4 regions of the Micromonospora sp. NPDC005367 genome follow, and region 1 is predicted to be linked to each of the others. Evidence: riboswitches for the same ligand, from Rfam matches in the RefSeq annotation. Region 1 holds a riboswitch; each other region holds the start of a gene.

The links. A riboswitch is a leader RNA that binds a small molecule or an ion and turns the genes downstream of it on or off. The one in region 1 is predicted to bind cyclic di-AMP.
Region 2: linked by a shared signal. The riboswitch ahead of ABZS42_RS18175 (C39 family peptidase) and the one ahead of ABZS42_RS18065 (transglycosylase family protein) in region 1 are both predicted to bind cyclic di-AMP.
Region 3: linked by a shared signal. The riboswitch ahead of ABZS42_RS09420 (hypothetical protein) and the one ahead of ABZS42_RS18065 (transglycosylase family protein) in region 1 are both predicted to bind cyclic di-AMP.
Region 4: linked by a shared signal. The riboswitch ahead of ABZS42_RS11480 (hypothetical protein) and the one ahead of ABZS42_RS18065 (transglycosylase family protein) in region 1 are both predicted to bind cyclic di-AMP.

The regions. Positions count from the first base shown of each region.
Region 1 covers NZ_JBEXFP010000023.1:72,226-76,993, forward strand. Annotated here, with positions in the region: gene ABZS42_RS18050 (N-acetyltransferase) at 1-11, opposite strand, end outside; gene ABZS42_RS18055 (hypothetical protein) at 317-607, opposite strand; gene ABZS42_RS18060 (methyltransferase) at 875-1,891, opposite strand; cyclic di-AMP (ydaO/yuaA leader) riboswitch at 2,183-2,373, shown strand; gene ABZS42_RS18065 (transglycosylase family protein) at 2,371-3,009, shown strand; gene ABZS42_RS18070 (hypothetical protein) at 3,214-4,698, opposite strand.
Region 2 covers NZ_JBEXFP010000024.1:382-5,149, forward strand. Annotated here, with positions in the region: partial or broken gene ABZS42_RS18165 (CDP-glycerol glycerophosphotransferase family protein) at 1-855, shown strand, start outside; gene ABZS42_RS18170 (alpha/beta hydrolase) at 869-1,612, opposite strand; gene ABZS42_RS18175 (C39 family peptidase) at 1,734-2,552, opposite strand; cyclic di-AMP (ydaO/yuaA leader) riboswitch at 2,793-2,935, opposite strand; gene ABZS42_RS18180 (hypothetical protein) at 3,330-4,100, opposite strand; gene ABZS42_RS18185 (hypothetical protein) at 4,252-4,698, opposite strand.
Region 3 covers NZ_JBEXFP010000009.1:107,382-112,149, reverse strand. Annotated here, with positions in the region: gene ABZS42_RS09430 (AAA family ATPase) at 1-299, shown strand, start outside; gene ABZS42_RS09425 (cation diffusion facilitator family transporter) at 408-1,322, shown strand; cyclic di-AMP (ydaO/yuaA leader) riboswitch at 1,476-1,608, shown strand; gene ABZS42_RS09420 (hypothetical protein) at 1,613-2,686, shown strand; gene ABZS42_RS09415 (hypothetical protein) at 2,807-3,325, shown strand; gene ABZS42_RS09410 (SRPBCC family protein) at 3,351-3,821, opposite strand; gene ABZS42_RS09405 (STAS domain-containing protein) at 4,080-4,442, opposite strand.
Region 4 covers NZ_JBEXFP010000012.1:86,169-90,936, forward strand. Annotated here, with positions in the region: partial or broken gene ABZS42_RS11470 (MarR family winged helix-turn-helix transcriptional regulator) at 276-596, opposite strand; gene ABZS42_RS11475 (carbonic anhydrase) at 893-1,558, shown strand; gene ABZS42_RS11480 (hypothetical protein) at 1,714-2,730, opposite strand; cyclic di-AMP (ydaO/yuaA leader) riboswitch at 2,734-2,865, opposite strand; gene ABZS42_RS11485 (YibE/F family protein) at 3,032-4,393, opposite strand; gene ABZS42_RS11490 (heavy metal translocating P-type ATPase) at 4,631-4,768, shown strand, end outside.

The DNA of each region.
Region 1 (4,768 bases):
TCGATGGTCACGGCCGCACGGTAGAGGGCGCGCCGGACGATCCGCACCTCATAATCGGACGCGGCACCCGCAGGCCGCCGCAGGCGGCGCCCGCGTCCCGCAGGCGTTCGGCTCCCACCTGCGGTTCCGGCGGCCGACCGGAGGACTGTGGTGGCCGGCGCCGCTCAGCTCCAGCGTCACCGGGCCACCCACAGCCGGGCCCGCAGCGGGCCGCGCGCCGGCCCGTGCCGGTCACGGCAGATGACAGGTCCCGTTGTCCCGAGGCCAGTGCTACCGGTGGTCCCGGGCCAGTGCTACCGGGCCGTGTCGTGCTGCGTCACGCTGCCGAGCGACGGGTCGCCGGCACCATCGGAGCGGCGGACCAGCTGGGCGCGACGGGGGTCGGGGCTTCGTCGGCGACGTCGCGCTGCGCCGCGCGGAGCGCCCGCTGGGCGTTGTTCCACGCGGTGCACGGCCAAGGCTCACCGGCGCACAGCAGGTTCTGGCAGCCGCCCTGGCCGTCGGGCTCGTGCGCGTCGGCGACCTCGAGGGCGAGCTTCCACAGCAGCGGGTCGGTCACCTCGTCAGGGCGATCTGTGACGGCATCGCTGCGATGTGTTTCGGACATGGCTATCCCCCCTGGGATTCGTGTGCCGCCCTACCTTGACCGCTGCCTCCCCCCGGTAAACCTCGACGGCTGGGCGGCCTGAGCTGCCGAGGTCTCCGTCCGGGATTGTTGCCGACGCGGCCCGGTCCACCCAGCCCTGCGCGTCGACGTGTCGCAGTCATCACGGCACATGCGCCCCAATAGCCGTCCGAGATCACTGTCCGCAGTGTCATGACGCCGTACGGTCATCGGTTTGCTGACCTGCGTCGACGGCGCGAGCGGTCGCGGTCAGGGTCGGCGGGCCACCACCGCCCCGTTGGCGCCCGGGGCGTCGAACGCCACCGTACGGATGTCGACGAAACCGGTGCCGGCGAGCCACGCGACGTACTCGGCTCCGGAGTAGTTCCGGCCGCCCTCCGTCTCGACCACCATGTTCATACCCATCAGCGCCGCCTCCGGCGGCCCGGTGCGCTCGTCGTTCAGCAGGAGCTCGCAGATGACGACCGCTCCGCCGGGCGGCAGCGCGGCATGGCACTTCGCGAGCAGTGCCCGGTTCGTGGGCTCGTCCCAGTCGTGCAGGATCATGCTCAGCAGGATGACGTCGTGTCCGCCCGGCAGCGCGGGGTCGGCGAGGAAGTCGCCGGCGACGGTGCTGATCCGACCGCTCAGGTCGGCCGCCGCGATCCGCTGCTCGGCCCGTACGAGGACGTGCGGCAGGTCGAGCACGGTCGCCCGCAGGTCCGGCAGGTGCCGACACAACTCGATCGGGAACGCCGCCGCCCCGCCACCGACGTCGAGCAGCGATCGATGCGAATCGAAGCCGTACGCGCCGGCCAACGCCCGGGCGGTGAAGCTGGACGTGGAGTACATCGCGTCCCAGAACTGGCTGATCATCTCCGGGTCGCTGGTGTCGAACATCGATTGCTGGCTCTGCGGATCCCAGGTCAGCGGCCGGTCGGTGCGCAACGCGTCGGCGATGCGATGCCACGGCAGGTACGTGCGCAGGTCCGAGTAGCGGATCTGCCCGCCGAAGTAGTACGGGCGGCCCTCGACCAGGAACTGCTCGGCGAGTTCGGAGTTGCGGTAGCCGTCGCCCGCGCGTTCGAGCAGGCCGAGGGAGGCGCTCGCCGCCAGCAGCATGTCCGCCGGGCGCTCGGCCAGGCCGAACTCGGCGGCCGCCTGGTCGACGGTGATGGTGCGCCCACCGGCGAGCCGGGTGAACAGGCCGAGTTCGACGCCGACGGCGAGGGTCTTGAAGCCCCACGCGCCGGCGACGAGACTCATCAGAGGAGTTGGACTGATCATGATCACATCAGAGCATGCGCATGTATGACAGATTCCGCCGGGCTCGACGTTCCAGGAATGCGCGGCGAGGCCCGGAATCCGGTAACGGTTGGTTCGACGGTCCGTGACCTCGCGCCACCCGCCATCGTCCAGATTGGGCAATCCGGGCCACGTGCCACCGCTGCACGATTCGCGCGGACGCGCAATTCGAACCCCGGCTGCCACGCGTGGCCCGGTGAACAACTTCACATGAAGTGGGCAATGGCCGCGAATCCTGCCTAGCGTCGGTCGAGTTCGCCGACGCGAACACCGCGACCGGTAACGCCAAATCCTGCCGCCGGTCGTCGGAACGTCACCCATGGCAGGAGCGGGGGACCCACCGTTTCCCGGCGCCCACCGGCTTCCTGCCCCACGGGCGCCTCGGGGTGAAGCCGCCCATTCCGCGGCCGGGCACCTCAGTCCGAACCCGACAGCTCACCTCGTCGGCGTGGAGGAAATCCATGACATCTGCGTACCACGCCCGTCACCGTGCCGTTACCGCTCGTCGCGTCGCCGTCGGCGCCCTGGCCGCCAGCGCGGTCACCGGCGCCGTCGCGCTCTTCGGCGCCGCCCCCGCCCAGGCGGCGGTCAACTGGGACGCCGTCGCCCAGTGCGAGTCCAGCGGCAACTGGCACATCAACACGGGCAACGGCTACTTCGGCGGGCTCCAGTTCTCCCAGAGCACCTGGGAGGGGTACGGCGGCACGAAGTACGCCGCCCGTGCCGACCTCGCCACCCGTGACGAGCAGATCGCGATCGCCGAGAAGGTGCTCGACGGTCAGGGCATCGGCGCGTGGCCGACCTGCGGCAAGCAGGGTGGCTCGACGTCGTCGAAGTCCACGGGCGAGTCGAAGTCGACCGGCGGATCGAAGCGCCCCTCGGGCAGCGGGACGAAGCCGACCACCCACACCCAGCGGCACAGCACCTCGACCTCGACCTCGACCGGCGGCAGCTACGTCGTGAAGCCGGGTGACACACTGTCGGAGATCGCTGGGACACACCACGTGACCGGCGGCTGGCCTGCCCTGTACGAGCGCAACAAGCGCGTGGTCGGCGACGACCCGGGCCTCATCTTCCCGGGTCAGCGGCTCAGCCTCTGACCGAGCACGCTTCCGAAGCGGCCCGAGCCTGCGAGCACGTCCCGGCGCGGGTCGTCGTCGGCCTGAGCGGCCTCCGGGGCGGAAGGTTCTTCCGTCCCGGAGGCCGCTTGCCGATGGCGGTGCGTCCGGGTCGCGGCGATCGAGTTCCGGATCGCCGCGCGGTCCAGCCCCCGCGGCACCGGCCTGGGTGGCCCGGGCCCGCGCTCAGGCGGCCAGTAGGCCGGCGAGGCTGAGTTGGTTGACGGCGGCGTCGATGCCGGCGCCGGGCACGCGGGTGAAGAGGGCGGCCACCTCGCGGGTGGTGGCCCGGTGGGCGCTGAGCGCGGTCAGCAAGCCCTCGCACGCGGCGGCGGTGCCGGGACCGGTCTGGCTGGTCATCGCTCGCACGGTCTCGTCCGGGGTCCAGATGCGGGGGAGGGGGACGTCGAGTTCATCGGACGTGTCGGTGTCGCCCCGGTACCACCGGCCGCCGTCCCACCAGAGGCAGAACGTCAACAGGCCGTTGCGGTTGCGGGTGTTGAGGACGCTGTCGGTGACCCAGGCGGGTGCTCCCGCATACAGGTCGGGCAGGGGCTGGCCGCCGTGGTAGGCGGCTTCGAGCAGCGGCGAGTTCCACTTTCCGCCGGAGAGGACCGCGCGTTCGCCCGGGAGCAGGAAGAGGACCGATCCGCTGCGGCGGTCGCTCTCGTACCAGCCGTGCCCGGGGAAGATGCGCGGCCCCCATTCCGACCCGACGCCGACGTACGCCGCTGACAGCGCCGCCCAGCGTGCCCAGACATCCGGCAGGGGAGGGACGTCGTCCACGGCGGTGCCCCTGCGACCGGCGGTGGCGTCGGCCGCTGCCGCGGCGGCCGCGCGGCCGGGATCGCGGCCCTGCGCGGTGGGTCCGGCGACGTAGCCGGCGAGCCATACCGGTACGCGCGGGCGGGGATAGGCCGCCAGGTCGTTGCGGTAGTGCTCGGCCGGCATCAGTTGGCCGTCGGGAAAGGGTTCGTCGCCGTAGTCGTAGTCGACGGTCATCTCGCCGCGATCGGTGACGGTCAGCAGCAGTCGCCACCAGGGCCCGGCCGGCATCCGCGCGGCGACGTCTCGTTGGTGACGGACCATCTCGCCGGCCCACAACGGCACCGGCACCGGTACCGGCCTGTCGCTGGACCAGAACACGAGCTGGGCGATCTCGGCGGAGACGGTGAACGCGAACTCGGCCGCGAACCGCTGCCAGCCGGGCGGCCCGAGCCGGGCCAGCCGTTGCACGATCGGTTCGAGCAGCTGAGACGCCTCCGCGGCGGTTCGGGCGTCGTCGGGCGGGGTGTCGACGACGGTGAAGCTGCTGACGGCCGGTTGGTCTCCCGCCGCGGCCTGGTGGAAGGCCCGCTCGAACTCGGCCATGAACTGTGACTCGTCCGACCCGGCGGAGGCCATCTCCCGCACGGTGAAGCGGTCGTGGGCCTGTTGCGGGGGCATCGAGGAGGAGACCTCCTCGATGCGCCCGGAGAATCCCACCAGGAACACCGAGCGTCCCACCGGCATGTCGAGGAAGGCCATGGGGTCGCTCTCGTCGACGATCACCGGCGCGTAGACGCTCCAACCCCCCTCGAAGCGATCAGCCGTCAACTCCTCGGTGGGGTAGTCCAGGCCGTGTGACCTGATCCAACTCGCCACCAGGGAAATCGCTTGCGCCGCGTCCATGCGTGATCCCTCCGCCGGCCCCCACCCTAGGGTGGGTGTCCGCCTTGCGAAAGATCCACCCGCGGTGCCG
Region 2 (4,768 bases), on a different contig from region 1:
ACCCACGTCCAGTTGCACCACGGCGACAGCGACAAGGCGCCGAGCGCCAACCCGGTCGCCGCGATCTTCGACCGGATCTTCGTGGCCGGACCGGCCGCAATCGAGCGGTACGCGCGAGTCGGGGTGGACATCCCGGCCGAGAAGTTCGTGGTCGTCGGCCGCCCACAGGTCGAGTCGATCGAGGTACGCACCGAGCGGCCGCCCGCGGGCACCGCCCGCACCGTGCTCTACACGCCGACCTGGACCGGCCACCACGCGGACGCCGACTACTGCTCTCTGCCGGTGGCCGAGCCGCTGCTACGCCGGCTGCTGGACCGGGGCGTGACGGTCATCCTGCGCGCCCACCCGTACACCACGCAGAACCCGGCGTCCGCCCGGCAGCTCGGCCGGCTGACCGAGCTGCTGGCCGCCGACCGGACCCGGACCGGGCGGCAGCATCTCTGGGGCACGGCGGCCGGCCGGGATCTCAGCCTGGTGGAGTGCGTGAACCGGTCCGACGCGCTGATCTCCGACGTCTCCGGGGTGATCTCGGACTACCTCTACTCGGGCAAGCCGTTCGCGGTGACGGACATGGGCACCGACGGCGGCGCGTTCACCGAGCGGTTCCCGCAGGCCGGCGCCGGTTACGTGCTGCGCCGCGACATGGCCGACCTGGACGAGGTGCTGGACCAGCTGCTCGACACCGACCCGCTGTCCGCGCGGCGTTGGGAGACCCGTCGGCGCTACCTCGGCGGCTTCCCCGCCGAGTCGTACGCCGAGGCGTTCCTGGAGGCCGCGCGGCGGGAGCTGGAGCCCGCCGGGAAGCCCCCGGCGCCGCGTCCGGCCGAGGCCGACACCGTCTCCACCACCGCCTGAGTCCGCCTCCCGCTCAGCGGTACGCCTCGACCAGCGCCAGCACCGCCTCCGGGTCCTCGACGTGGGCGTTGTGGCCGAGCCCGGAGAGCGTGGCGACGGGGACCCCGTAGCGCTGGAGCTGCCCGTCGGTGACCAGCGGGTCGTGTTCGCCGCGCGCCAGCAGGACCGGCACCTCGGTGGCCGCCACCAGCGCCGCCAGGTCCGGCTCAGCGACCGCGAACGCGCCCCGGTCCATGGCCAGTCGCCAGCGCCCGTGCACCTCACGCAGCCCGGCCGTCACCCTCGGATCGTCGGGGGCGACCAGCCCGGCCAGCCCGGACACCCGCAGGTAGCGCTGAGCGGCCTCGTCCCGGGTCGGGTACCAGGCGACCGGGCGGGCGGCCAGCTGGCGCGTCCTCGCCAGCTCGGCGTCGGACCACACCGCCTTGATGCCGAGCCCGACGACAGCGGCGACAGGCAGCCCGGCGCCGCGCGCGGCGAGCGTCAGGCCGACCACGCCGCCGAGCGAGTGCCCCAGCACGATCAGGCGGTCACCGGGGGCGAGGGCGGCGGCCACCCGCTCGGCCAGCGCGGCGAAGGAGTATGCGGGCAGCGGCGGCGACGTGCCGTGGCCGGCCAGGTCCGGTGCCAGCCAGCGCCCGTCCCAGCGGCGCCGCAGCAGTGGCGTCCAGGGCAGCCACACCTCACCGGTCGCACCCATGCCGTGCAGCAGCAGGAGGGTGGGCCGGCCGGCCGTACGGGCGCCACCGTCGTTCATGGACGCAGTGTGCCATCGGCGGGGCCGGCCCGGCGAGGGTGAACATCCGACAGTCGGACCGGACGACAACGGGCGCCGGCCCCTCGCGTAAGGGGGCCGGCGCCCGTTGTGAGCGCGATCGTCAGGCGGAGTAACCGCGAGTGGTGATCCAGTTCGCCAGGTTGATCGTGGTGATCCAGTACGACGGCACCGCCGGGTTCGCCGAGTCGGCGATCTTCACGGTGCGACCCTGGTCCCGGTAGCCGACGACGGCGATGTAGTGCCCGCCGCCGAAGGAGTGCCAGCCACCGTTCGTGTCGACGGCGTCGCCGACGATGTTCGCGACCACACCGCGCCCGTCGGTGATGGCCCGGACGATGTCGGCCTGGAGCTGGTCCATCTGGGCGGGACGCGGCGCGCTGGGGAACATGGTGGTCTTGTACGGGTTGCCCTTGACCACGGCGTTCAACACCCGCGTGGTGTCCTCGGCGGAGTTGGTGCCCATCTCGGTGGTGCCGAGCTGCGCGGCCAGGTCGTCCTGGCTGCGTTCGATGCCGGTGGCGCTGAGCGCGTTCCGGGCGGCGGCCGGGCCGCAGTAGAAGTAGGTCGTCTGCGCCTGGTAGTCGTAGTCGAGGACCTTGCTCGCCGGCGGCTTGGGCGCTGCCGGCTTGCGGGTCAGGTCCGGGTTCGCGGACTTCTTCGCCGCCGGGGCGCTGGTCGTGGGCGAGCCGGCCGCCGGGGTGGTGGGCTGCTGGTCGTCGAGCGAGGCGATGTGGGCGTCGCTGCGCAGTTCGGCCGCCACCGCGGTGGCGCCGCGCTGTGCGGCGGGCGCATCGTCGGCGCCGCTGAGCAGGGCGCCGGTGGTGGACGCCAGCACCACGGCCGCGGCGGACGCGGCGGCGATCTGGTACGGGCGCTGGGTGGCCAGCCGACGGAGCTGACGCTTCAGGGTGTGCTTCACGGTTCCTCCACGGTTCGGGGGGTGAGCGACCGGCAGCCGTACCGGAATCCGGGCAGGCGTCACCGCGCGGACCTGGTCCGCGTGCGGTTGGTGGATCGCTCAGGGAACGCCCGGTGGGTCGGGCGGAAAGACGCGGGTGCCGGAGTCAGCTCGCCGCTACGGGACGGGCGAGCACGGGCGCCGCGGCGCCGTGGAGGGTCGGGGAGGACCGAGGGATAGGTTCGTGCACCACAGGGATGGAACTCCTTCCGGCACCGCCTACCGGGTTAGCTGACGGATTCGGGCGGGAAGATCGCCCTACCGCGGGCCGTGGCTCGCGGATTCACCCCGGACGTGCATGTGGGTCCCCGGCTCGTGGAATCACGATTAGGCGGGTCGGCGCGGCGTCGCCTGTTGCGAACGGTTACCGCACCGGACGCGCCGACACTACTGGTCGACGGAGAGCCTGCCAACCCTTCGCCACCTGCTCAAACCTGTTCCGGTGAACAATTTTTCCGGGCGTTCAGCCGCTGACGTGACTCAATGGGACGGATGGTTACGGCGGCACCGGAGGGGCGCAACGGGACAGTCGAACGGCAACCTTGCCAAATGGCGGGGACGATTCGCACCCGCTGATCCCACTGACCGTTTTCGAATTGATGTGACCGGGCCCACCAAGATAACTGGGTCGACTCGAGTTCCTTGAGGTCCTGGAGTTCCCTGAGGCCGCGCTGCTCGCACGACCGGGACCGCCCGACTTCACGGAAGCCGAGTCGATCAAGGCCCGGACCGGCCCGCTCAGCCCACCCTGGCCGGCTGCCAGCGGGTCACCACCTGGGCGGGTGCGGCGGACGCGGGCCGAGCCGCCGGCAGTTGCCCCGGCCGGAGGCGGGCCGCCGCCGCGTACGCCTCGGTGGCCAGGGCACGGGCCGCCTCGGCGGCGAGTTCGGCGTCCCACCAGGCACCGCGCTCCCGTTCCCGGGCCGCCCGGTAGCCGGCCAGCCGGCCGTCCCGGACCACCCGGGCCAGGTGCACCTCCTGCTCGACGGGGTGCATGCGGGGATCCCAGCCGTCCCGGTGCCCGAAGACATCGCCGAGTTGGCGCAAGGTGAGCTCGCCTCGCCAGTACGCCGCCGTGGCCACCCGGTGCAGGTGCCGCTCCCGGGCGGCGTACTCGGCCGGAGTGCGAGGAGTGCGGGGCGGCGGCAGGGCACCGGCACCGCAGTACCGGCGGGCGGCGCTCTCGGCCTCGTCGTACGCCGCCCAGGCCCGGTCCAGGTCGTCCTGGGCGGTCAGCCACTCGGCCCGTCGCCGGCGGGCGGTCTGCGCCGCGCCGGCCGCGGCCACGGCCACCTCGTCGGCGTACCGGCGCAGGTCGGCAGCCTCGGCTGCGGCCAGCTCCCGGTCGGTCGGCCCGGTCGGGGCGGACCGGTCGTCCTCCGGCCGGTCGCGCTCCGGACGGGTGACCAGCACGGTGAGCACGATCAGGGCCAGCACCAGCAGAGCCGACCAGATGGCGGCGGCCTGCGGCACCTCGACGAGAAACTGGTAAAGGACGGTCTTCTCCATGTCGGTACCTCACGGCGAGCAGACGCGATGCGGGGAAGCCGCACGGGGCACCCGGCGCGGGGCCTTGTCGGTCACGCCGGGCGCCGGGAGCGGGCGCGGAAGACGGGTGCGGCGAGCGCGGCGGCGGAACGCTCTCGCGTCGCCGGCGGGGTCAGGCGCCGGGCGGAGCTCGGGGAGCGCGGACAGCTGCGACCGCGCTGCGGGGCAGCCACGCCTCGCCGGCCGGGACCGTGACCGGGTCGGCCACCGGTGCGGCCGAGGCAAACACCTCGGAAGTGGCACCGTGCGCGGCCGACGGGGCGACCCTTGAGGCTGCGGATTCGGCGGGCGTCCGGAACGCAACGGCGAACTCTGCGGGAGCGTCGTCCGCGACGACGACGGCCGGCGAGCTGGATGTGCCAGCCGACCCGGTGGCGCAGTCGCAGGCCCGCGAGTCGGTGGACGCCCTCGGCTCGACCGCGGCCCCGGTGTGCGGCGGGACTCCCAGCGCCGAGAGCGACCCGAGGGTCAACGCGCCGACGACCGCGAGGCTGGCCAGCAGCCGGGTAGCCCATCGCGCCACCCACCACAGAGGATCAGCGGGCGCGAACGAGGGCATGCGGCAACGCTACCCCCGTCGTCACCCCGTCGCACCAAAGCCGGGCGTGTCGGACCGCCACGCCGATCAC
Region 3 (4,768 bases), on a different contig from region 1:
CGGAGCTGGAGAGCGCGACCATGGCAGCCGCCGACGCCCTGCTGGGTGAGGTGGAGGGGACGGTCGGAGTGATCACGCCGGTGCCTCGCCGGGACGAGGTGGCGAGCTGGCTCGGCGCGCTGGGCGGGTCCCGTCTGCAGGTGGTGACCAGCCTGGAGGCGAAGGGTATGGAGTACGACGGGGTGGTGCTGGTCGCGCCGAGCGAGATCCGCGCGGATCCCGGCTCGGGCGTCCGGACGCTCTACGTGGCGCTCTCCCGGGCCACCCAGCGGCTCGCCACGATCGACCCGACCGACTGAGCGGTCCCCCGGCGGCCCCGCCTCGGCCTCCGGCGCGGCCGACAGTTGCACACATTGCGATGTGAGCATATGTTTGACCGGTCCGGACCGTCGGCGGAGGGTGGTCTCGTGGGCGCAGGTCATGGCCACGACGAGTCGGTGGTGAACGCCGCGCAGCACCACCGCGGCCGACTCTGGGCGGCGTTCGCCCTGCTCGCGGTCCTGATGCTGGTCGAGGCGGTCGCCGCCTTCCGGACCGGCTCGCTCGCCCTGCTGTCCGACGCCGGGCACATGTTCACCGACGTGCTCGGCATCGGCATGGCCCTCGCGGCGATCACCGCCACCCGGCGGGCCGGTCACGACCCGCAGCGCACCTTCGGCCTCTACCGTCTCGAGGTGCTCGCCGCGCTGGCGAACGCCGTACTGCTCTCCGGGGTCGCGGTCTACGTGCTGGTCGAGGCGGTCGGCCGGTTCGGCGACCCGCCGGAGGTGCTCGCCGGCCCGATGCTGGCGGTGGCCGTGCTGGGCCTGCTGGCCAACGTGGCCGCCTTCGCACTGCTGCGACCCGGGGCCCGGGAGAGCATCAACCTCCAGGGTGCCTACCTCGAGGTGCTCGGCGACCTGCTCGGCTCGCTCGGGGTGATCGCGGCGGCGCTGCTCATCACGTTCACCGGCTGGTGGTGGACGGACCCGTTGGTGGCGGTGGCGATCGGCGTGTTCATCCTGCCGCGCACCTGGCGGCTCGGGCGGGCCGCGGTCCGCATCCTGGTCCAGGCCGCCCCGGAACACCTTCAGGTGACCGCGGTGCACGACCGGCTGGCCGCGGTGCCCGGCGTGGCCGGCGTACACGACCTGCACGTATGGACGCTCACCTCGGGCATGGAGGTGGCTTCGGCGCACCTCACCATGGCGCCCGGCGCGGAGGTCGGCACCGTGCTCGCGGCGGCGCGGGAGGCGCTGCACGAGGACTTCCACATCGAGCACGCGACGTTGCAGATCGAGCCCGGTGCGGCCCCTGGCGCCTGCGGGGCCGTCGAGTGGTGATGTGAACAGGCGGGGTCTTTGAGCCGGATGGTGCGGTTGTGCCGCATTTTTCGGTTAGCTCGACGGCACAGGGAGTCACATCGGCTGCAGCAGCCCCACCGGCACCGGTAGGCTCGGTCCCGGTCTCCGCCAGGAGGCGCCCACCAGCGCCGGCGGCGACCGCCGCCTAATCGCCGACGTTCGGCGAACCGGGGAACCACGTTCCTGGGGTGCATCCGCGCGAGCGGTAGGGATCTTCCGTCCCGAACCCGTCAGCTAACCCGGTCGGCGGCTGACGGAAGGACATGTGCATGCCAGCAGTGGCACCCGTACGACGACGCGCCGCCCGGATGGCGGCCCTGATCGCCGCGACGCTCGCCCTCGCCCTCGTGGCCACCCCCGGCACCGGCACCGCGGCCACTCCCCCGGCGGCTCTGCCCGCCGCGGCCCCCAGCACCGACACCGAGGGCGGCACCCCCGCCCTGCGCGCCCAGTTGGAGGCGGCCAGCAAGGGCTGGCTCGACGCGAAGGCCGCCCTGGCACGCTCCGTGACACGGCAGCAGCAGCTCACCGACCGGCTCAAGAAGACCGACGCCGAGCTGGCGGAGCGCAGCGGCAAGGTCGGCGAGATCGCCGGGGTCGCCTACCGCACCGGCCGGCTCGGCACGGTCTCGGCACTGCTCAGCAGCAGCAGCCCGGAGGGCTTCATGGACCGCGCCGCCGCCCTGGAGGCCGTCGCCTCCAAGGAGGACCGGGCGCTGCGTGACCTGACGGCGACCCGGGACGAGGCGAACCGGACCCGCGCCGCGCTGGACGGTGAGATCAAGGAGCAGCGCAAGCAGGTCGCCGTGATGGCGAAGCGCAAGCAACAGGCCGAGCGAGCCCTCGAGGTGGCCAACGCGAACGCGGTCAACTCCTCCGCCGGCGGGTCCAACCGGGGCACCTCCACCGCGAACGCCGACCCGGCGCCGCGCAACCCGGACGGCTCCTGGCCCAAGGAGTCGTGCAGCGTCAACGACCCGACACCGGCGAGCGGCTGCATCACCCCGCGCGCGCTGCACGCGCTCAAGCAGGCCAAGGCGGCCGGCTTCACCCGCTACGTCTCGTGCCATCGCAACGGCGGATCCGGCGAGCATCCCAAGGGGCGGGCATGCGACTTCGCCGCCCAGAAGAACGGCTTCGGCGGTGACGCCACGGGCGGCGACAAGACGTACGGCAACAACCTGGCCGCGTACTTCATCCGCAACTCCGACCGGCTCGCGGTGCTCTACGTGATCTGGTACCGGCAGATCTGGCTGCCCAGCAGCGGATGGAAGTCGTACAGCGGGGCGGGCGGAGACCCGTCCAGCGACCACACCAACCACGTGCACCTCTCGGTGTACTGACGCCGCGCGGGCGGGTGGTCGCAGCGGCCACCCGCACCGCCCGGATACGTCGCGGGACGTAGCCACGATGTCGCCGGTCGGCGGACGATCCGGCCGGCCGGCACGGGCAGCATCGAGGACATGACCCGAACACCGCCGACCGTGCGTAAGGCTCTGCTCACGCTGCACCTGGTCACCTCGCTGGGCTGGCTCGGCGCGGACCTCGTACTGCTCGCGTTGGGCGTGGCGGTGCTGCGCGGCGCCGACGCGGACGTGGTCTATCCGGCCGCCGCGCTGATCGGCACGACGCTCTTCGCGCCGCTGGCCGTCGCCGTGTGGGTGGTCGGTGTGACCAGCGCCCTGCTGACCCCGTGGAAGCTGTTCCGCTACCGCTGGGTGCTGGCGAAACTGCTGATCACCACGGTGATGGTCGGGCTCGTGCTGTTCCTGCTCACGCCGAGCCTGCGCGCCGCCGGCGACCTCGGGGCTGCGCTGCCGGCGCGGGACCGGGCCGACCTGGTGATCGCGCCCGCCGTGTCGACCAGCTTGATGATCATCGCGACGGTGCTCTCCACGTACAAGCCGTGGGGGCGGATGCGGCCGGCCGGACCGGGCGCGCGGCGCGGGCGCCCGGCGGTGGCCGGGCGCGCGGGTGCCTGACCGCCGGCCGCTGTCGCGGCGCCGGTCAGGACGCGGCGGGTGGGCTCTCCCGGTGGCGTTCGAGCTCGGAGACGAGCCGGTTGGCCAGTGCCAGGTGCGCCGCGCGGGCCTGCCGGAAGGCGTACGCGAACAGCGGCGCCGGCGCGGCGAGGGTGATCTCGACGTCGATGCGCACCAGCCCGTCCGCCTCGGCGCACAGCAGGGTGTGATTGCGCACCATGGTCGCCGGCCACTGCCGAGCCACGGTCAAGATCTCGTCGTCCGCTCGGACCAGCACGTCGGCGCGGTACGTCACCGGGAACCGCAGCGACCCGGCGGCCAGCCGGTCGGTGATGGCGTAACTGGCCCTGGCGCCCGCTCGGGGCGGCAGGCGGCGGACCCGGACGACCAACGGGTGCAGCGCGCCCTGCCGGCCCAGGTCGCCGAGCAGCGCGGCGGCGTCGGCCAGGGCGCAGCGCGCCTGCACGGTGTAACTGAAGGAATCGCGCCTGAGCACACCGTCTCCCGCCGTCGCCGGTCGCCCGATCCTCGCCCACCGGAGACGGGGTGGCAACGGCTGAGCGGGCCGCGGAGCGCATGCCGTGGTTTGGGGTACCTGTCGCATGACGGGCGGCGCGGGCCGCGGGAGCCGGAACCAGGGCCGGGGCGACGCGTGCACGGGCATGCGTCCGCCCACTCCCCTGCCTACGGGTGACCGTGGACCTCACGGGCCTCGACGAGGCTCGCGCCGACCCGGACGAGAGGTGAGCGCGGCTCAGGCGCCGGGAAGCACCTCGGGCGTGGCGGTGCCGGCGTAGTAGGGCTCGGGAGCGCCGAACAGGCCGAGCAGGCCGGTCACCCAGAGCTGCCGGTGCACGAACCGGCTCGGCTCGGTGACGGCGAGCTTGACGCCGCTCACCTCGGCGGTCTGGAAGCCGGCCACCATTGCGCTGATGCCGACGGAGTCGATGAAGGTGACGAGGCGCATGTTGAGCTCGATGCGCGCCGGACGGCCCTTGGCCAGCACCTCGGCGATCGCCTCGCGCACCTCGTACGCGGTGTCTACGTCGATCTCGCCCCGTGGGGCGATCTCCACAACACCACCGGGAAGAACCGACTTCACGATCGACAGGCTCACGCGAGCACCTCCACCCGCCCGTCCCCCGGGCGTCTCATCAGTACGCGGGCCGCGACCGAGAGTATTCCTCCGATGGCCTCGGTCGCCACCCCCGGGGGATGAGCAATTCGCGGATCAGGGCACATTTCGTCACCCTTGTCCGGATTTTTCTCTTCGTCTGTTCGTTCAACGACCCGTCGCGGACCGACGCATCGCCGCCCAGGGTAACCGGTTAAGGCCAGCCGGGCCGAAACGACGCGGCCCGGGCCGGCTCCCGCACGTCATGATCGGGCATCGATCGGTCCCGCGCGAGCCCGATTCGCGCTTGCCTCTGCGGCCTAGCATCA
Region 4 (4,768 bases), on a different contig from region 1:
CTCGTGCCGGCGGTCCCGCTCGTGCTGCCGGTCCCGCTCGTGCCGGCGGTCCCGCTCGTGCCGGCGGTCCCGCTCGTGCCGGCGGTCCCGCTCGTGCTGCCGGTCCCGCTCGTGCCGGTCGAGGTTCGGCTGCCGTCGGTCGTGCTGGTATCGGTCTTGCTGGTGACCGTGGCGCCGGCCTCGGTCCCGCTGGTGTCCGTCATGCCGGTGTCGGTCCGGCTGGCATCCGTCGTGCCGGTGTCGGTCGTGCTGGCGGTCGTCGTGCCGGTGTCGGTTGTGGCGGGCAGCTCGGTGAAGAGGGCGAGCAGGGCGCCCACCTCCTGGTCGGCCTCGGCCGGATGGCGGAACCGGCCGGCCGGGTTGAGCGTGTACTCGTTGCGACGCCCCACCCGGGTCCGGCTGAGGTAACCGCCGGCCTCCAGGTCGGCGACGATCGCGTGGGCGGCCCGCTCGGTGACCCCCACCTCGTGGGCGACGTCCCGCAGTCGTGCGGTGGGGTTGCGGGCGATGGCCAGCAGCACGTGTCCGTGATTGGTAAGGAAAGTCCAATTCCGGGGACTGCCGTACCCGCTCTCGGTCGTCGCCATGGCCGTCATCGTAGGGCCCGAGCCCGGCCATCCGGTTCCATCGATCCGTGGACGCCTGATCAACCCGGCTTCCTTGAAGTTGGGGCATCGGCGCATCCGGGACACCGCGACATCAAGGAAGCCGAGTCGATCAAGGGACGAGCATCGGCCGACGACGGGTCGGGCCATCGAATGTCCGCGAATACCTGAAACGCAAATCACGTATACCTTGACGTGTCTTCTGGTGGGTGTGACCGTGGATCGGGAACCCGCGGCGGTGACTGTGGGTCATCAATTCGATCGCATAGGGAAGTCGAGGTGCGGGGATGAGCGGACCCGAAGCGCCGATCCTGCGTCCGGAGCAGGCACTGGCCGAGCTGATCGCGGGCAACCGCCGCTTCGTCACCGGCGCCCCGAGCCACCCCAACCAGGATGCCGGCCACCGGGCCGCGCTCGCCGAGGAGCAGCACCCGTTCGCGGTGATCGTCGGCTGTTCCGACTCGCGCCTCGCCGCTGAGATCATCTTCGACCGTGGGCTGGGCGACCTCTTCGTGGTGCGTACGGCCGGGCACACCACCGGGCCGGAGGTGCTCGGCAGCGTCGAGTACGCCATCACCGTGCTGAGCGCGCCGCTGGTCGTGGTGCTCGGACACGACTCGTGCGGCGCGGTGCGGGCGGCCCGGGAGTCCCTCGCCACCGGCACGCCGCCGCCCGGGCATCTGGACGCGGTGGTGGACGCCGTGCTACCCAGTCTCCGCCGTGCCGAGGCCGAGGGCGCCGACGACCTGGGTCGCATCATCGACATCCACATCGCGCAGACCGTCGAGGCCCTGCTCGACAACTCCGCCGTGCTGGCCGCCGAGGTCGCGGCCGGGCGGTGCGCCGTGGTCGGCATGTCGTACCGGCTGGCGGCCGGTGAGGTCCACCAGGTCGCCGGGGAGCTTCCCGCCGCTGCCGGTGTCGACCCGGCGTCGGCCGCGCCGAAAGGCTGACACCGCACGTCGGCCGCGCCGCCGAGCCGGCATCTCGACGTCGGCCGGGCCGAAGGGCTGACGCCCCACGTCGGCCGCGCCGCCGGGCCGACACGGGCAGAGCGAAGGGGCCGCCCCGCGACTGCGGGACGGCCCCTTCGCGTACCAGCCGATCGCTACAGGAGTGACATGTGTACGTGGTCCGTGTGGTTGGACGGGCCGCTGTAGGACTTCCATCCCGTGGCCGGGAACCAGATCTGCCGGTTCCAGATCACGTAGTAGATGCCCAGCCGGTCGGCGTTACGGATGAGGAACGCCGCCACGTTGTTGCCGTACATCCGGGTGTCGTCGTTGTGCCAGGGGGAGAAGCCGCTCTTCTGCAGTGACCAGTCGCAGGCCCGCCCCTTCGGGTGCTCCCACGGACCTCCCGGCCGGTAGCAGCCGACGAACCGGTTGAAGCCGGCCCGCTTGACCTCCTTGTACGCGTGCAATGTGCGCGGTGTGATGCAGCCCGAGGTGGTCGGGTCGTTCTCGCTGCACGACTCCGGCTTCCAGTCGCCGTCGTCCGTACGGCCGGGGCCGATCCTGGCCACCGGCGAGGTGGCCGAGACGAGACCACCGGTGAATCCCTTACCGCCGACGAGAGCCAGCGCCTTCTCCGCCTCGCGCTTCTGCTTGACCATGATGGCGGTCTGCTTCTGCTGCTCGCGGACCTCGGTGTCGATGGACAGCTTGGCGAGCTCGGCCCGGTGCTTGACCTCGTTGATCCGGGCGAGCTTCTGCGAGTTGACCAGGTTGAGTTCGTCGAGCCCCATCACCCGCTCCACGAAGGAGTCCGGGTCGTTGCTCGTCAACAGCATGCCGACCGCGCCCATCCGTCCGGTGCGGTACGACTGGGCCGCGATCTGGCCGACCTGCGGCGTCAACGCGTCCAACTCGGCCTCGGCCCGCTTGACGTCCAGGGCCAGCTCCAGCTGGCGCTTCTTGGACTTCTCCAGCTTGGCCTTGGCGGCGGTGTAGTTGCGGTTCGTCGTCTCGACGACGTCGGTGAGCAGGGGAGGATCGTCGTCCTCGTGCCCGGACGGGGTGGCGGGCTTGGGCGCGGCGGATGCCGGGAGGGGCCCGGCGAGCACGGCCAGCGCGGCGAACACGGCCACCACAGGTGTCAACCAGCGGCGTAGGGGTGCCGTCACAGTGTTCCCTTCCGTCGACCGCCGACCGGGTTAGCTGACGGGTTCGGGACGGAAGTGGCCCCTACCGCTGACGCGGATTCACCCCAGGTACCTGGGTTCCCGGTTCGCCGTACGGCGATTGGGCGGCGGTACCGCAGGCGCCGCTGCGCGCCTTCGGCGGTAACCGGCAGCGAGGTTACCTGAGAGGCGGCGCGGCGATCTACGCCCGGATGCCGGCTAAAAGCGTCATTTCGACAAAGCGCTGGGTAGCCAGTGACGTAAGTATCGCGCCGTCGAGCCCGGGTGGTCACGTTGCGGAGTATCACCATGTGCTGTCCGTTCCCATGTCCGGGTCGGGCCGGCTACCGGAGGCGGCGGGGGGAGGGTTCCGGGTCGGACCGGACCGGGCGGCGCTCAGCGCCTCCAGCACGTCGGTCCGGTCGAATCCGGGGCGGGCGGTCGGGTTGATCGGGGCGGGATCGTCGCCGGCCGGTGCGCTGACGGACCGTCCGGCCGTGGTGACGATCGCGGCCAGGCCGGTGGTGAGCGGAACGGCAGCGACCAGTCCGAGCGTCGCGACCGCGCTGCGGACGATCTCCTGGGCCAGGAATTCACTGGTGAGGATCTGGCTCACCGGGCGCGAGTCGGCGGTGAGCAGGAGCAGCAGCGGCAGCGAGGCGCCCGCGTACGCGAGCACGATCGTGTTCACGGTGGACGCGATGTGCGCGCGGCCGACCCTGGTCGCGGCCCGGTAGAGCTGAAGTCGGGATAGCTGCGGATTCGCGTGGGCCAACTCGGTGACCGTGGCCGCCTGGGTGACCGTGACGTCGTCGAGCACCCCCAGCGACCCGATGATGATCCCGGCCAGCAGCAGGCCGCGCAGGTCCACGTCGCTCTGGAACATCGACAGGGTGAGGGCGTCCTCGCTGCCGAATCCGGTGAGGTGGGTGGCGGCGGTGGCCAGGGCGCCGAGGACGCCGGTGAGTACCAGGCTGCCGAGGGTGCCGAGGACGGCGACCGAGGTCTGCGCGGTCACGCCATGTGTCAGGTAGAGCACCACGAACATGATCAGCGCGGCGCCGACCACGGCGACCAGCAGCGGCGGGTGCCCCGCGCCGATTCCGGGGAGCACGAAGGTGAGCAGGATGCCGAAGCTCGCGGCGAGACCGGCGAGCGCGGCCAGGCCCCGCCACCGACCGAACGCGACGATCGCGGCGGCGAAGATCAGCGCCAGCCAACCGAGCGGCTTGCCGCGCTGGTGCTCGGCGACGTTCCAGCTCGACGACGACGGGTCGGTCGGATCGGTCAGCTCCACCACGATCACCTCGTCACCGGCCTCGACAGCGGGTGCGCCCGGGCCGTCCGGGAGCGGTGCTTCGACCTGTTGACCGGCGGCGGGGCCGTTCTCCACGCGTACGGTCACGGTGCCGCAGCGCGTCGGCTGCGCACCGGGCGTGCCCTCCGGCGTCTCGGCCGGGTTCGGGCAGGCTTCGCTCACCACCCGGGTGACGGTGCCGTGGTACCGGGCCGGGTCGCCACCACCGTCCGTCTCCGGTGCGTACCGCGGCCAGAGCAGCACGGCGGCGACCACGGTGACGACGACGAGCGGCACCACCGTCACGAGAAGGACGCGTCGCACCCCGGGCGGGGCGGACGGCGTGGGACGGGTGTGGTCGGCGCCCATCACGAATCTCCCAACGACTCCGGGGTGGGGTACGGACCGGTGGCGCGATTGGTTCAGCGGCGTGGGGCCGCCCCGGCAGGCAAGATCCGGAGAGTCATCGTCGGAATGCTAACCAGGTGGTTTCTCCGGCGCCCGTCCGCGCCCGCCGGTGTCGCGCCGCGTGTCGACGGAGACGCCTGTCGCGGCGAGTGGCGGCGAAGGCACCCGCATCGGCGGCCGAAGGGGCATGTTGGTGTCATGCCCGCACACCCGTCGCACCATCCTCCGGGCGCATCCGTGCCGGCCCACGGCAGCGGGGGGCACGACCGGCACGCCGGCCACGACCCGGCGATGTTCCGCCGGCGGTTCTGGTTCTGCCTGGTACTCACCGCGCCG